DNA from 3 places in the Achromobacter animicus genome. Region 1 is predicted to be linked to each of the others. Evidence: predicted binding sites of a transcription regulator. Region 1 holds the regulator's gene; each other region holds the start of a gene.

The links. Region 1 encodes LexA, which represses DNA repair genes until DNA is damaged. Its sites were predicted from a motif close to ACTGTATNNNNATACAGT; they were not measured.
Region 2: AB3147_RS18885 (ATP-dependent helicase) is a predicted target of LexA. The motif match lies at 1,807-1,824, and genes of this name have one in related genera.
Region 3: AB3147_RS07495 (PA0069 family radical SAM protein) is a predicted target of LexA. The motif match lies at 3,706-3,723, and genes of this name have one in related genera.

What each region holds. Positions count from the first base shown of each region.
Region 1 is NZ_JAYGJK010000001.1:3,676,003-3,681,097, reverse strand. It holds gene lon (endopeptidase La) at 1-2,224, shown strand, start outside; gene lexA (transcriptional repressor LexA) at 2,428-3,078, opposite strand; gene AB3147_RS16625 (amino acid aminotransferase) at 3,227-4,426, opposite strand; gene uvrB (excinuclease ABC subunit UvrB) at 4,502-5,095, shown strand, end outside.
Region 2 is NZ_JAYGJK010000001.1:4,149,281-4,154,375, forward strand. It holds gene AB3147_RS18885 (ATP-dependent helicase) at 1-1,743, opposite strand, end outside; gene AB3147_RS18890 (DUF72 domain-containing protein) at 1,858-2,772, shown strand; gene AB3147_RS18895 (MocR-like pyridoxine biosynthesis transcription factor PdxR) at 2,779-4,290, opposite strand; gene AB3147_RS18900 (4-aminobutyrate--2-oxoglutarate transaminase) at 4,387-5,095, shown strand, end outside.
Region 3 is NZ_JAYGJK010000001.1:1,677,338-1,682,432, reverse strand. It holds gene rplS (50S ribosomal protein L19) at 1-309, opposite strand, end outside; gene AB3147_RS07505 (DMT family transporter) at 671-1,543, shown strand; gene AB3147_RS07500 (hypothetical protein) at 1,577-2,083, opposite strand; gene AB3147_RS07495 (PA0069 family radical SAM protein) at 2,160-3,698, opposite strand; gene AB3147_RS07490 (sulfate adenylyltransferase subunit 1) at 3,911-5,095, opposite strand, start outside.

The DNA.
Region 1 (5,095 bases):
CGTCGCCGGCATCCTGCAAATGCTCAAGCTGCCCGACGGCACCGTGAAGGTGCTGGTTGAAGGCACGCAGCGCGCGCGCATCAACACCATCGAAGACGCCGATTCGCACTTCACCTGCCAGGTGTCGCCTATCGAACCGGACGCCATGCAGGGCTCCGAAACAGAAGCCTTGCGCCGCGCCATCGTTGCGCAGTTCGAGCAGTACGTAAAGCTCAACAAGAAGATCCCCCCGGAGATCCTGACCTCGCTGGCTGGCATCGACGATGCTGGCCGCCTGGCCGACACGATCGCCGCGCATCTTCCCCTGAAGCTCGAGCAGAAGCAGAAGATGCTCGAGATCACCGGCACCTCCGAACGCCTCGAAGGCTTGCTCACGCAACTCGAAACCGAAATCGACATCCTCCAGGTCGAGAAGCGGATTCGTGGCCGCGTGAAGAAGCAGATGGAAAAGAGCCAGCGCGACTACTACCTGAATGAGCAGGTCAAGGCCATTCAGAAAGAGTTGGGCGAAGGCGAAGAGGGCGCGGACATCGAAGAGCTTGAAAAGAAGATCATCGCTGCCCACATGCCCAAAGAGGCGCGCAAGAAAGCCGATGCCGAGCTCAAGAAGCTCAAGCTCATGTCGCCCATGTCGGCCGAAGCCACTGTGGTGCGCAACTATATCGACACGCTCATCAATCTCCCCTGGAGAAAGAAGAGCAAGATCAACAACTCGATCAGCAACGCCGAGACGGTGCTGGACAACGACCACTACGGTCTCGAAAAGGTCAAGGAACGGATCCTCGAATATCTTGCCGTGCAACAGCGCGTGGACAAGGTGAAGGCGCCGATCCTGTGCCTGGTCGGCCCTCCGGGCGTCGGTAAAACCTCGCTTGGTCAGTCGATCGCCAAGGCCACGAACCGCAAGTTCGTGCGTATGGCCCTGGGCGGCGTGCGCGACGAAGCCGAGATCCGCGGTCACCGTCGTACGTACATCGGCTCGATGCCCGGCAAGATCGTGCAGAACATGTCGAAGGTTGGCGTGCGCAATCCGCTGTTCCTGCTTGATGAAATCGACAAGCTGGGCATGGATTTCCGCGGCGATCCCTCGTCGGCCTTGCTCGAAGTGCTGGACCCGGAACAGAACCACACATTCCAGGACCACTACATCGAGGTCGACTTCGATCTCTCCGACGTCATGTTCGTGGCGACCAGCAACACGCTGAACATTCCGCCGGCCCTGCTGGATCGTATGGAAGTGATCCGCCTGTCGGGTTACACCGAGGAAGAAAAGATCCACATCGCCCGCGACCATCTGCTGCCCAAGCTGATGAAGAACAACGGCGTGAAGGATACCGAGCTGACTGTCGACGACAGCGCGCTGCGCGATATCGTGCGTTACTACACCCGCGAAGCCGGTGTCCGTGCGCTCGAGCGCGAAGTGGGCAAGATCTGCCGCAAGGTCATCAAGCAATTGCTGACCCAAAGCGATCGCGCCAAGGCTGAGGGCAAGACGCTCGAGGTCAAGGCGGTCAACGTCACGGCCGACAACCTCAGCGATTACCTCGGTGTGCGCCGCTACGCGTTTGGCATGGCCGAAAAGGAAAACCAGATCGGTCAGGTGACCGGCCTGGCGTGGACGGAAGTCGGCGGCGACCTGCTGACGATCGAAGTCGCGGACATGCCCGGCAAGGGCGTCATCCAACGTACGGGTTCGCTCGGCGACGTGATGAAGGAATCGGTCGAAGCGGCGCGCACCGTTGTGCGTTCGCGGGCTCGCCGCCTGGGCTTTGCCGACAGCGTCTTCGAAAAGCACGACATGCACGTGCACGTGCCGGAAGGTGCGACGCCCAAGGACGGTCCGTCCGCGGGTATCGCGATCACCACGGCCATGGTGTCGGCCCTGTCGCGCATCCCGGTGCGCGCCGACGTCGCCATGACGGGCGAGATCACGCTGCGCGGCGAAGTGCTGCCGATCGGCGGCCTGAAGGAAAAGCTGCTCGCGGCTCACCGTGGCGGTATCAAGACGGTTCTGATTCCGGAAGAAAACGTCAAGGATTTGGCGGAGATCCCGGACAACGTCAAGAACCACCTCGAGATCGTGCCGGTGCGTTGGATCGACAAGGTGCTGGAACTGGCCTTGGAGCGTCTGCCGGAGCCGTTGGCCGAGGAAGAAGCCGTCAAGGAGCCCCTGGTTGCCAAGCCGGCTGAACCCGGCTCTACCGACCCGGTCATGAAGCACTGATGGCGTCTTGAACGCCAGGGCGCTCTCGAAAGAGGGCGCCCGAAGCCCAAGGGTGTCTAAAGTCTTACGGACCGCCCCAAAGCAAAAAACCCCGCTCAGTGAGCGGGGTTTTCTTTTGGATGTGGCATACCGGTAGCGAGGTATGGCGTAGGCGGCGTAAGCCGCCTGCAGGGCTTGGCTATGTGCAGGACAAGGTCCCCGGCTTAGTGCAGCGCTTGCGTGCGGATAAGACCCACCGCAATGCCTTCCAGCGCGAATTCCTGATCGGCCTTGACCACGATGGTTTCGAAGTCGGGATTTTCAGGCAGGAGCTCGATATGGCCGTTCTGGCGTTGAAGGCGCTTGACCGTGACATCGTCGCCGATACGAGCCACCACGATCTGGCCATTGCGGGCTTCAGATGCCTTTTTGACAGCCAGCAGATCGCCTTCAAGGATGCCTGCGTCGCGCATGCTCATGCCGCGGACTTTGAGCAGATAATCGGGCGCCTGGGCAAAGAGGCTGGGGTCCACGCCGACTTCGCGTTCGACATGCTCGGCCGCAAGAATCGGGCTACCCGCCGCAACACGGCCGACCAGCGGCAAGAGAAGCTGGGCGAGGGCAGGGATGGGGAGTGAGGCCTGGGCGGGCGCGGTGGCGGCGTCCTTCAGACGGATGCCCCGCGAGGCGCCGGCCGTGAGCTCGATGGCGCCCTTGCGTGCCAACGCCTTGAGGTGGTCTTCGGCGGCGTTGGGAGAGCGAAAACCCAGGGCCTGGGCGATCTCGGCACGCGTCGGCGGAAAGCCGGTGCGCGTGACCGTTTGCCTGATGAGGTCCAGGATTTGTTGTTGGCGATCCGTGAGTTTGCTGGCCATGGCGATGATCCGGTGCGAGCGGACTGTACATATATACAGCGCCATTCTGGGGGACGCAGCGCAAAAAAGCAAGCCGGTCTCGAAGCCAGCAAAAACGGGACCCGCAGGTCCCGTTTCTGGCTGAAGACGGCTTGGGCCGCCTGGTGATTTACAGCACAGCTGCGATGCCGGCTGCCACCTTGTCGATGTTGCCGCTGTTCAATGCGGCCACGCAGATGCGTCCGCTGGACACGGCGTAGACGCCATGTTCTTCACGCAGACGGTCCACCTGAGCGGCGGAGAGGCCCGAGTACGAGAACATGCCGCGCTGCTTCAGCACGAAGCTGAAGTCCTGCTTGCCGCCGTGCTCTTTGATCTTGTCGACCAGTTGCGCGCGCATCAGGCGGATGCGATCACGCATGCCGGCCAGTTCTTCTTCCCAGAGGGCGAACAGCTCGGGCGTGTTCAGCACCGTGGAGACCACCGTGCCGCCGTGCGTGGGCGGGTTGGAGTAGTTGGTGCGGATGACACGCTTGAGCTGGCTCAGCACGCGCGTGGCTTCGTCCTTGCTGCCGGCCACGACGGTCAGCGCGCCGACGCGCTCGCCGTACAGCGAGAACGACTTCGAGAACGACGAGCTGATGAACATGGTCATGTCCAGGTCCGCGAACAGGCGCACGACCGAGGCGTCTTCCGTCAGGCCGTCGCCAAACCCTTGGTAGGCGATGTCCAGGAACGGGACCAGGTTGTTTTCCTTGACGACAGCGGCGATCTGCTTCCACTGGTCGGGGGTGGGATCCGCGCCCGTTGGGTTGTGGCAGCACGCATGCAGCACGACGACGGTCTTGGCGGGCGCGGCCTTCAGGTCGGCCAGCATGGCTTCGAAGTTCAGGCCGCGGGTGGTGGCGTCGTAGTAGGCATAGGTGCCGACTTCAAAACCGGCGCGTTCGAACAGGGCGCGGTGGTTTTCCCAGCTGGGGTCGCTGATCAGGACCTTGGAGCCCGGCAGCAATTGGCGCAGGAAATCGGCGCCGATCTTCAGAGCGCCAGTGCCGCCCAGTGCTTGCGTGGTCAGCACGCGACCAGCGGCAGCCAGCGCGGAATCCTTGCCCAGCAGCAGCGCCTGAGCACCGGCGTTGTAGCCGGCGATGCCTTCGATCGGCAGATAGCCGCGAGCGGCGGCGGCTTCGATGCGGGCGGTTTCGGCCTTGCGCACTGCGCCCAGGAGCGGGATCCGTCCCTGATCATCGTAATACACGCCCACGCCCAGGTTCACTTTACCGGGGCGGGTGTCCGCGTTGTATTGTTCGTTCAGGCCAAGAATGGGGTCGCGCGGCGCGAGCTCGACGGAATCGAATAGGGTGCTCATGGGACTCTGATGAGGTGGGTGGACGCAGTACGAAGTGCTGTGGATAATGGGGGGTTTACCCTGGAACAGTCTAGCATGCCTAAGAGCGCAATAGACCCGAGCGCGGGGGTTCCCGCCGCAGGTCCGGGATTCGTCGATTTCCCTGACAGCCCGTTTCACCTCTATCAACCCTATCCGCCGGCGGGGGACCAGCCCACGGCCATCGCAGGGCTGACGCAGGGTGTCGAAGACGGCCTCATGTACCAGACGCTTCTGGGCGTGACCGGGTCAGGCAAAACCTACACCATGGCCAACGTGATCGCGCGCATGGGCCGCCCGGCGCTGGTCCTTGCGCCCAACAAGACATTGGCCGCGCAGCTCTACGCCGAAATGCGCGAGTTCTTCCCGAAGAACGCGGTGGAGTATTTCGTTTCTTACTACGATTACTACCAGCCCGAGGCCTATGTGCCGACGCGCGACCTGTTCATTGAAAAAGACTCGTCCATCAACGAACACATCGAGCAGATGCGGCTGTCGGCCACCAAAAGCCTGCTCGAACGGCGCGACACGATCATCGTGGGCACGGTGTCGTGCATCTACGGTATCGGCAACCCGGGCGACTATCACGCGATGGTGTTGATCCTTCGCGCGGGCGACCAGATCGCCCGACGCGAGATCCTCGCGCGCCTG
Region 2 (5,095 bases), 470 kb from region 1:
GTAATCCTCGTCGCGCAGCGGCGCGCCGGATTCGTCGCTGGTGGCGTCGGGCGGATCCAGCGTCAGTTCTGTCAGGAAGCGCTCGCGTGTCGGATAGCCCGACGCAATGCGAACAAGCTGGTCGAGATCTGTCTTGCGCACGCGCGCATCGTCGTACAGGCGCTCGAGCTGGCCGCTATACCAGCGCAGCGCCAGGTCCACGTCGGCCGGCCACTTCAGCGTGGGGTCGCACAGCGCGGCGTACGTGTCGGCGAAGGCGCCCCACTCTTCCTGCGCCGCCGCGCCCGGCTTGAACTCGCGCAGCGTGCGCAGCGGCTCGGTGGACGCGGACATCGCGTCCATCAGCTTGCCCGCCGTGGCGGGGCCGATGCCCGGCATCAGCTGCGCGACGCGGAATCCCGCCATGCGGCCGCGCGGGTTCTCGGCCCAGCGCAGGATCGACAGCAGGTCCTTGACGTGCGCCGCTTCCAGAAAGCGCAACCCGCCGAACTTGACGAAGGGGATGTTGCGGCGAGTCAGCTCCAGTTCAAGCGCGGCGCTGTGGCTGGCGGTGCGAAACAGCGCCGCCTGCGACTTGAGCGTTGCACCGCCCTCACGCTGCGCCAGCACCTGGTCGGCCACCCAACGCGCCTGCCCGGCTTCGTCGCTGACCGTGACCAGCTCGGGCAATTGCGACGACTTGCGGTCGGTCCACAGGTCCTTGGCATAACGTTCGGTCGCCTGCGCGATCACGGCGTTGGAGGCGGTCAGGATGGGTTGCGAGGACCGGTAGTTGCGGTCCAGCGTGATGACCCGCGCGGGCGCGGGAAACAGGTTGGGAAAGTCCAGGATGTTGCGCACGGTGGCGGCGCGGAACGAGTAGATGGATTGCGCGTCGTCGCCCACCACCGTAAGGCCGCGGCCGTCGGGCTTCATGGCCAGCAGGATGGCCGACTGCAGCCGGTTGGTGTCCTGGTATTCGTCCACCAGCACATGATCGAAGCGCGCGCCGACATCCGCTGCAATCTCCGCGTCCGACATCATTTCGGACCAGTACAGCAGCAGATCGTCGTAGTCCAGCACCTGCTGGTCCTGCTTGGCCGCGACATACGCGCGGAACAGGTTCTTGAGCTCGTCTTCCCATTGCGCGCACCACGGAAACGACGTCTTGAGCACATCGCCCACCGGCGTCTGGCTGTTCACCACGCGCGAGTAGATCGCCAGGCACGTGCCCTTGAGCGGAAAGCGGGATTTGGTGGAGGACAGGCCCAGCTCGTGCCGCACCATGCCCATCAGGTCCTCGGCGTCGCCGCGGTCATGGATGGTGAAGGCTTCGGACAGGCCGATGCGCAGCGCGCAATCGCGCAACAGGCGCGCGCCGATCGCATGGAAGGTGCCCGCCCACGGCAGCGACGGCGCCTGCTGCGATGAACGCAGGTTCATCACCCGCTGCAGCACCGACCCCACGCGCCGCTCCATTTCCAGCGCCGCGCGGCGCGAAAACGTGAGCAACAGCATGCGCTGCGGGTCCGCCCCGTTCAGAATCAGATGCGCCACGCGGTGCGCGAGCGTATTGGTCTTGCCGGACCCCGCGCCCGCAATCACCAGCAGCGGGCCGTCGTTGCCGGGCGCGCCGGCCACACCGAATTCGGCGGCCTCGCGCTGCGCGGGATTCAGGTCGGCCAGCGGATCGGGCCGCTCGGCCGGACGGGCGGCGGTCTGGAGGGTGTCGGGCGTGCGGGGAGTCTGATCTTGGTCTGGCATGTCGCGGAGCCGCAGCGCTGCGGCCGCAAAAAAGGAAGGAGCCAAGGCTGGCTCCGGGTGAACACTGTATATTTATACAGAATTTTTTGACTTCCGTCTGAACCGCCCGGCGCCATGCCCGATTTTCCCCGTATCCTGACCGGCACCGCCTCCTGGACCGACCCCACCCTGCTGGCCTGCGGTCGCTTCTTCCCGTCCGATGCACGCAGCGCCGAATCGCGGCTGCGGTTCTATGCGTCGCGCTTTTCGCTGGCCGAGGTCGACTCCAGCTTCTACGCGATGCCCACGCCGGACAACGCCTACCTGTGGTCCACCCGGACGCCGGACGATTTCGTCTTCAACATCAAGGCGTTCCGGCTATTTACCGGCCACCAGACGCCGCTCACCGCCCTGCCCGGCGACATCCGGCGCGAACTGGCGGACTGGCCGGAGCCCATCATCTACCACGACCGCATGCCGGGCGAGCTGCGCGACGAGCTCTGGCGGCGCTACCAGCTGGCCATCGAGCCCCTGCGGATGGCGGACAAGCTGGGCGCGGTGCATTTCCAGTTTCCGCCTTGGGTACGGCGCGACGCACGCGGCATGGCACGCGTGGCGGACTGCGCGCGGCGGATGGAGGAACATCTGGTGTCGGTGGAATTCCGCCACCACAGCTGGTTCGAAACCCCGTCGGCCACGGCGGACACGCTGGCCTTCGAACGGGATCTGGGTGTCGTGCACACGGTTGTCGACGCGCCGCAAGGGTTCGAGAACACCGTGCCCGCGGTTTGGGAAAGCACCCATCCGGAGCTGACGCTGTTGCGCCTGCACGGTCGCAATGCGGCCAAGTGGAACGCGTCGGGGCCGGCGTCGTCGGGGCGGTTTCAGTACGAATATTCGGAAGCGGAACTGGCCGAACTGGTCGCACGTTTCACGCGGCTGGCCTCGCAATCGGCGCAGGCGCATGCAGTGTTCAACACCAACTTCGAAGACCAGGGCATGCGCAACGCGGCGGCCTTCGCGTCGGCGTTGCAACTGCCGGGCCTGTGACGGGGGTCAGACACCCGCCTTCGCACTCGTCCTTACCGCCGGCCGCGCCACCTCCGCCAAGCTCTCCAGCAGCACTTCAAATTTGCGCGCGATGTCGTGCTCCGGCACACAGGCATATCCCAGCAGCAGCCCCGGCCGACGCCCTTCCTCGTTCACGTAATACCGCGACAGCGCGCGCGTGAGCACGCCCTTGCTGCGCGCCACCTCAACGACGCGCAGGTCGTCCATGTCCGCGGGCAGCGTCAGCACCAGATGCAAGCCCGCCATGCTGGCATCGCGATGCAGCCAGTCCGGACCCAGCCGGCGCTCGATCAGGTTGACCAGCATGGCGCGTCGGCGGCCGTACAGCATGCGCATGCGGCGGATGTGCGCCGCGTAATGGCCTTCGGAAATGAACGTGGCCAGCGCCGCGTGCGTCATCAGATGCCCTTCGCGGTACAGCTCCGCATGCGCCGCCTGAAAAGCCGCCGTCAGCGTCTTGGGCAGCACCAGATAGCCCACGCGCAGGCCCGGATACAGCGTCTTGCTGAAGGTCCCCATGTAGATCACCGGCGCGTCGGACTCCAAACCGAGCAGCGACGCGATCGGCCGGCCGGAAAAGCGGAACTCGCTGTCATAGTCGTCTTCGATGATCCAGCTGCCGCACTGCCGCGCCACCGCCAGCAACTGCCGCCGGCGTGCCAGCGACATCACGGGTCCCAGCGGATACTGATGCGACGGCGTGACAAAGATGAATCGCGGCGGCGTGTCCACGGCGTCAGGCACACGCATGCCTTCTTCATCCACCGGCAGATGCACGGTGCGCAGGCCGTTGGCTTGCAGGATGGTGCGCGCGCCCCAATAGCCCGGGTCTTCGACCCACGCCGTTTCACCGGCCTCACCCAGGATGCGCGTGGTCAGGTCGATGGCCTGATGCGAACCCTCGGTAATGATGATCTGCTCGGGATCGCAGTCGATGGACCGCGTCAGCGCCAGATGCTGCGCCAGCGCCTCGCGCAGCGCGGGCAGGCCGCCGCCATACGAATACGTCAGCAGATCCGGCGCGGGATTGCGCCACAGCGCGCTGAAGATGCGGCCGAACTTCTTGTGCGGGAATTCGGTCAGGTCCGGCACACCCGGCATGAACGCGCCCCATTGGTAAGGCGATGCCGACACGCCATCCACGATGGCCGCGCCGCGCGGAGACAGCGCCGGACGCGACGGCGCCTGCTGCGCCTGCCGCGCGCGGCGGCCGCTGGCCAGGTAAGAGTCCGGCACCGAGGCATTGACGAAGGTGCCGTTGCCCTGCCGGCTGCGCGTGTAGCCCTCGGCCAGCAGCTGGCTGTAGACGTGAACGACGGTGTTGCGGGCAATGCCCAGTTCGGCCGCCAGGTCCCGGGTGGCGGGCAGGCGCGAGTCCGCGGCAATGGATCCATCCAGGATGGCTTCACGGATGCCGCGATAGAGCCGCTTGTTCATGGGCTCGCTGGCGCCGTCGGCCAGGCGCAGCAGCAGCAAGTCACCGACGATGGACCGCAATTGGTTCTACCTGATTTATCAAAGTGGTTCCCACAAGTGGGGCCATCGTAGCATTAAATAAGTGTTTTACCGCCCATCACTCTCATCGAGACCGAGATGAAGAATCAGGATCTGAATACCCGCCGTTCCCTGGCCACGCCGCGCGGCGTCGGCGTCATGTGCGACTTCTACGCCGTGCGCGCGGAAAATGCCACGCTGTGGGATGCCGAAGGCAAGGAATACATCGATTTCGCAGGCGGCATCGCCGTCCTGAACACGGGCCACCTGCACCCGAAGGTCAAGGCCGCGGTCGCCGCGCAACTCGACAACTTCACGCACACGGCCTATCAGATCGTGCCGTACGAAGGCTACATCTCGCTGGCCGAGCGCATCAACCGTCTCGCCCCCATCGACGGCCTGAAGAAGACCGCCTTCTTCACGACCGGCGTCGAAGCCGTCGAGAACGCCGTGAAGATCGCGCGCTCGTCCACCGGCCGCTCGGGTGTCATCGCCTTCTCGGGTTCTTTCCATGGCCGCACGATGCTGGGCATGGCGCTGACCGGCAAGGTCGCCCCCTACAAGCTGTCGTTCGGCCCCATGCCGGGCGACATCTATCACGTGCCGTTCCCCAACGCCACGCAGTCCATCAGCGTGGCCGATTCGCTCAAGGCGCTGGACCTGCTGTTCAAGGTCGACATCGATCCGAAGCGCGTCGCAGCCATCATCATCGAGCCGGTGCAAGGTGAAGGCGGCTTCAACATCACGCCGCCTGAACTCATGACCGCGCTGCGCAAGGTCTGCGACGAACACGGCATCCTGCTGATCG
Region 3 (5,095 bases), 2.0 Mb from region 1:
GTAGTACAGCTTGGCGCGGCGCACGTCGCCGCGGCGCTTCACTTCGATGCTGGCGATTTGCGGCGAGTACAGCTGGAACGTACGTTCCACGGCTTCACCCGACGAAATCTTGCGCACGGTGAACGCGGAGTTCAGGCCGCGATTGCGCTTGGCGATAACAACGCCTTCGAAAGCCTGCACGCGCTTGCGGGTGCCTTCAACGACGTTGACGCTCACGATGACGGTGTCACCAGGAGCAAATTCAGGCTTGGCTTGACCGCCGGTCAGACGGGCAATTTCTTCCTGTTCCAGGATAGCGATGAGGTTCATGTGAACTCCTAGATCATCATGTCTTTGCGGACTAAAACTTTTGCCGATCGATGTTGTTCACGCCCGGCTTTCGCGTGGCCCAGGATTCCAGACTGAAGAATCAAGATTTCGGCCACATCCGGCCTGGTGCGTGTGCATGGCAACCTGTCCGCTAGGTAAGCCGCAATGCGTAAGCCGCAATGCGGTTTTCCTGTTGGCGTGTATTGCGATGCTATGCCGCAAGCAGAGGATGAGATTTGGCAAACCGATGATTCTACACCAAAAATTCCCCAGAGCCTCGGGTAACATGTGCGCCTTGAGCACGGTTTGCGGTACCCTTCCAACTCCCTGTAACAAACACGTCATCTGACGCTGTTCCCTCATGTCGTACTCGTCCCTGATCTTGGTCGTCCTGGCGGCGATGGCCCACGCCACGTGGAACCTCCTTGCCAAGCGCGCGGCCATGGTGGGCGCGCCGTTCGTCTTTGCCTACGGCTTGTGCGCGACGGTGCTGTATGCGCCGTGGGTGATCTGGGTGCTGATGCACGACGGCATGAACTGGACCTGGCCCGTCGTCGGCGCCATCCTGACATCCAGCCTGTTGCATCTGGGCTACAGCCTGTGCCTGCAGCGCGGCTATCAGGTGGCCGACCTGTCCGTGGTGTATCCGATTGCGCGGGGCACCGGCCCCCTGCTGTCGACGACAGGCGCTTTCCTGCTGCTGGGCGAACCCGCCACTAGCACCGGCATCACCGGCATGCTGTGCGTCGTGGCCGGCGTGCTGCTGATCGCCACCCAGGGTCGGCTCGCCATCTTCAAGCAAGCGCAGGCGTGGATCGGCGTGCGTTGGGGCGTGGTGATCGGCCTGTTCATCGCGGCCTATACGGTGGTGGACGCGTACGGCGTGAAAGTGCTGCTGATCAGTCCGGTGCTGTTCGACTGGTTTACCTGTGTGACCCGCACCGCCATGATGACCCCGCATATGCTGCGCCGCCCCACCCAATCGTGGGAATCCATGCGCGGCCATTGGCATCTGGCACTGGCCGTGGGGTTTCTGTCGCCGCTGGGGTACATCCTGGTGCTGTATGCGCTGCGCAACGGCGCGCCGCTAAGCCTGGTGGCGCCTGCCCGGGAAATGTCCATGATGCTCGGCACCCTGGCCGGCATGTTCCTGCTGCGCGAAAAAGTGGGCGTGGGCCGTCTGGCTGGTTGCGTGTCCATTCTGGCGGGCGTGATCCTGCTGGGATCGAGCTGACCGCCGCCGCGGGTCGTCAGAAGCCAGCGGCCATCAGAAGCCGCCAGCCACGCCCAACCACATCAGGCCGGGGATCATCGCGCCCCAGGCCAGCACCAGCACTACGTCCGTAATCATGGCTTTCATCGTGAGCTGATTGGCCACCGGCTGCGCCTTGGCGTCTCCGATGCTGTGATTGCGCGCCGCAGCGGCGGTCGCGGCCGGCGTGGAAGTGGCGGCGTCGGCGACGGGCAGACCCGCCAGTACGCCGGCCGCCGGAAGGCCGGCCGCCGGGACGCCAACCGCTGGAGCACTGGCCGCCGGCGCGACGGCCTCCCCTGCCGCGCCCGAGACTTCCTCGGGGGTGGGCGCCGGGGGGAACGGCCAGCGGACGGGCATGCGCGTCGACCGTGCCGGCTGGCCGGACATCGTGCCGCTCCAGGGCATGGCCATGCCGGTCAGCCGGGCGCAGAAGGTGCGCGCGCGGTTGGCGCCGCGGCGCAGCGGATTCAGGGAAACGACAAGCTCATCCGGCAGGACGGAAAAATCAGCGGTGTTCATGGGAACTCCTTGGATAAACGTTCCAGCGCCGAGGCAAATCGCCCTGGCATGCACCCGAGGCAACAGCAGCCTGCGGTCAATCGAACAAAGACAATTGGCCGGCCGCCATGGCGCGCAACTGGCGCGCACCGCGCCCGTACGCGCCGCTGACCGCGGGCAAACCACCAGGAAAAGGGACCCCTGAAGACGCTTTCGCGCCGACCGGGGATTGAAAATCGGTAGCGGCATTGGCGGAGCCGGCCGCGTTGCCGGCGCCAGCCGAGCGAGCATCGCCAGCAACGCTGGTTGATCCCGACGGCGTTGCGGCTATGCCGGTTGCAGCACCCGCTGCGTCAACCCCTGCAGCTCCGGACGCCGCGCCATCGAATAGCGACGCTGAGGCACCGGGCCCCGCGGGCGGCACGAACCGGCTGCAATCGAGCGACAGGCGGGTACGGTTCAGCCCCAGCTTGCGCGTGGCAACCGCAAAACGCTGGCGCAGCAGGTCAGCCCAGATGCCCGTGCCGCGCATGCGCGACCCGAAGTTGGGATCGTTGCGGCGGCCGTTGCGCAGGTCTTCGATGCGATGCAGGACGCGTTGCGCGCGGTCCGGGTAATGGGCGTTGAGCCAGTCCTCGAACAGCATCTTGACCTCCCAGGGCAGGCGCAGGACCGTGTAGCTGGCGTAATGCGCGCCGGCCGCCTTGGCCTCCTGGAGGATGTGTTCCATGGATTCGTCGTTGATGAACGGGATGACCGGAGCCACCAGCACGCCCACCGGCACGCCGGCGTCGGTGAGGCTGCGCACCGCTTCCAGGCGGCGCCACGGCGCGGCGGCGCGCGGTTCCAGCGTGCGGGCCATGCCGGCATCCAGCGTGGTGATGCTGATGTAGACCACCACGAGATTTTGCTGCGCCAGAGCCGCCAGCAGGTCCAGGTCGCGGGCAACCAGCGCGTTCTTGGTGACGATGGTGACCGGGTGGCGGGTTTCAAGCGCCAGTTCGAGCATGCCGCGCGTCAGGCGCCAGTCGCGCTCGATGGGCTGGTAGGCGTCGGTGGCCGAGCCGATATTGATGGGCGACGGCTTGTAGCCGGGGCGGGCCAGTTCGGCGCGCAGGGCCTCGACCGCATTGGCCTTGGCGACCAGCCGGGTTTCGAAGTCCAGCCCGGGTGAATAACCCAGGTAGGAATGCGTGGGCCGGGCATAGCAGTACACGCAACCGTGCTCGCAACCCCGGTACGGATTGGCAGCCACTTCAAAGGGAATGTCAGGGGAATCGTTGCGCGACAGGATCTTGCGCGCCTCTTCTGCAGTGACCGTGGTTTTAGGGGCGGCCGGCGTGGAGCGCGTGTCGGGCAGGATGGGGATGACCGTGGCGCGGGCAGCAGCGCCTGCAGTCTGTTCAACCGCAGCGGCTTGACCGGCGGACGATGAAATATCGGGAAAGGAATCGGGGACAGAATCGACGAAGTCGGCAGGCAGACCGGAAGCGGACCAGCCGTCGTCGACCTGCACGCGGTCATCGCGCTGAAAGCGATGCCGAACATTAGTAACCGCACCCCGACCGCGCAATGCGGCGGGGGCGGCAGCCGGGGACCCAGAACCGGCGGGAAAAGAATGATCGGTGCGTGCCATAAAAACTACTGTACAAAAACACAGTGGTTTTGACAAGCACCAAAAGCCTTTTCGTAAGACAGCCCAACTTTACCGCAAGAAGAAGACATCGTCTGAACAATTCGATTTCATCTTGCGATATGGCCCGGAAACCCGCGCCAACATTGGGTTTGGACGAAAAACAACACGAAAAAACGGGCCGCGCGGGCCCGCCTTTCATCCAAGATTGCGGTTTACCGCAGCATGCCCGCCGCGGCCGTCTGATGTGTGGCTTCGTCGATCAGAATGAACGCGCCGGTCGCCGCCACATCGTCATAACGATCAACCGCCAGCGACTCGCGCGTCGTCAACGTCACGCGTCCGATGTCGTTCATGCGCAAGGTGCCTTCTGTGTTCTCGACCTCCTGCAGTTCATGGATGTCCCGATGCGACAACACCGCGCGCACCTTCGCCGACGTCAGCCGCGTGCCCGACTTCAGCAGATACTTGCGCGCAGGATTCAACGCCTGCGCATCGAGCCAGCACAGTTCGGCTTCGAACTCGCGCGAGACCTGCGCCGGCGCGGCGGTGTGCACGATCACGTCACCGCGCGACACGTCGACGTCGCGGTCCAGCACCAGCGTGATCGAATCGCCGGCCACCGCTTCATCCAGCGCACGATCAAACACACGCACTTCCTGCACCACCGCCGTCACGCCCGACGGCTGCACCGTCACTTCATCGCCGGGGCGCAGCACGCCGCTGGCGACGCGGCCGGCATAGCCGCGGAAATCATCCGCGCGATCGCCGCCATGACGCGACACCCACTGCACCGGAAAGCGCAGCGGCAAGGTGCGGCCGTCGCCCGACAGATCCAGCGATTCCAATAGGGCGAGCAGCGGTTGCCCTTCGTACCAAGGCGTCTTGGCAGACAACGTGACGACGTTGTCGCCGCTCAGCGCCGACAGCGGCAGCGCGTCGAAGTGCGGGATGCCCAGCTTGACCGCCAGGTCCGCATAGGCATCGCGGATGCGTTCGAACACCGCGCGGTCCCAGTCCACCAGGTCCATCTTGTTGACCGCCACGACGATGTGGCGGATGCCCAGGAGACGCGCGATGGTGCTGTGCCGCTTGGTCTGCGGCAGCAGCTTGCCGTCGGCGGCGCGGGTCGCGTCGATCAGGATCACGGCAACGTCCGCGGTCGACGCGCCGGTCACCATGTTGCGCGTGTACTGCTCGTGGCCCGGCGCGTCGGCGATGATGAACTTGCGCGTGGGCGTCGAGAAGTAGCGGTAGGCGACGTCGATGGTGATGCCCTGCTCCCGCTCGGCTTCCAGGCCGTCGGTCAACAGCGAAAAGTCGATGCCGTCGCCCGCCACCCGCTTGTGCTTGGCGCGCGAGATCGCGTCGAGCTGGTCGGCGAAGACGCCCTTGCTGTC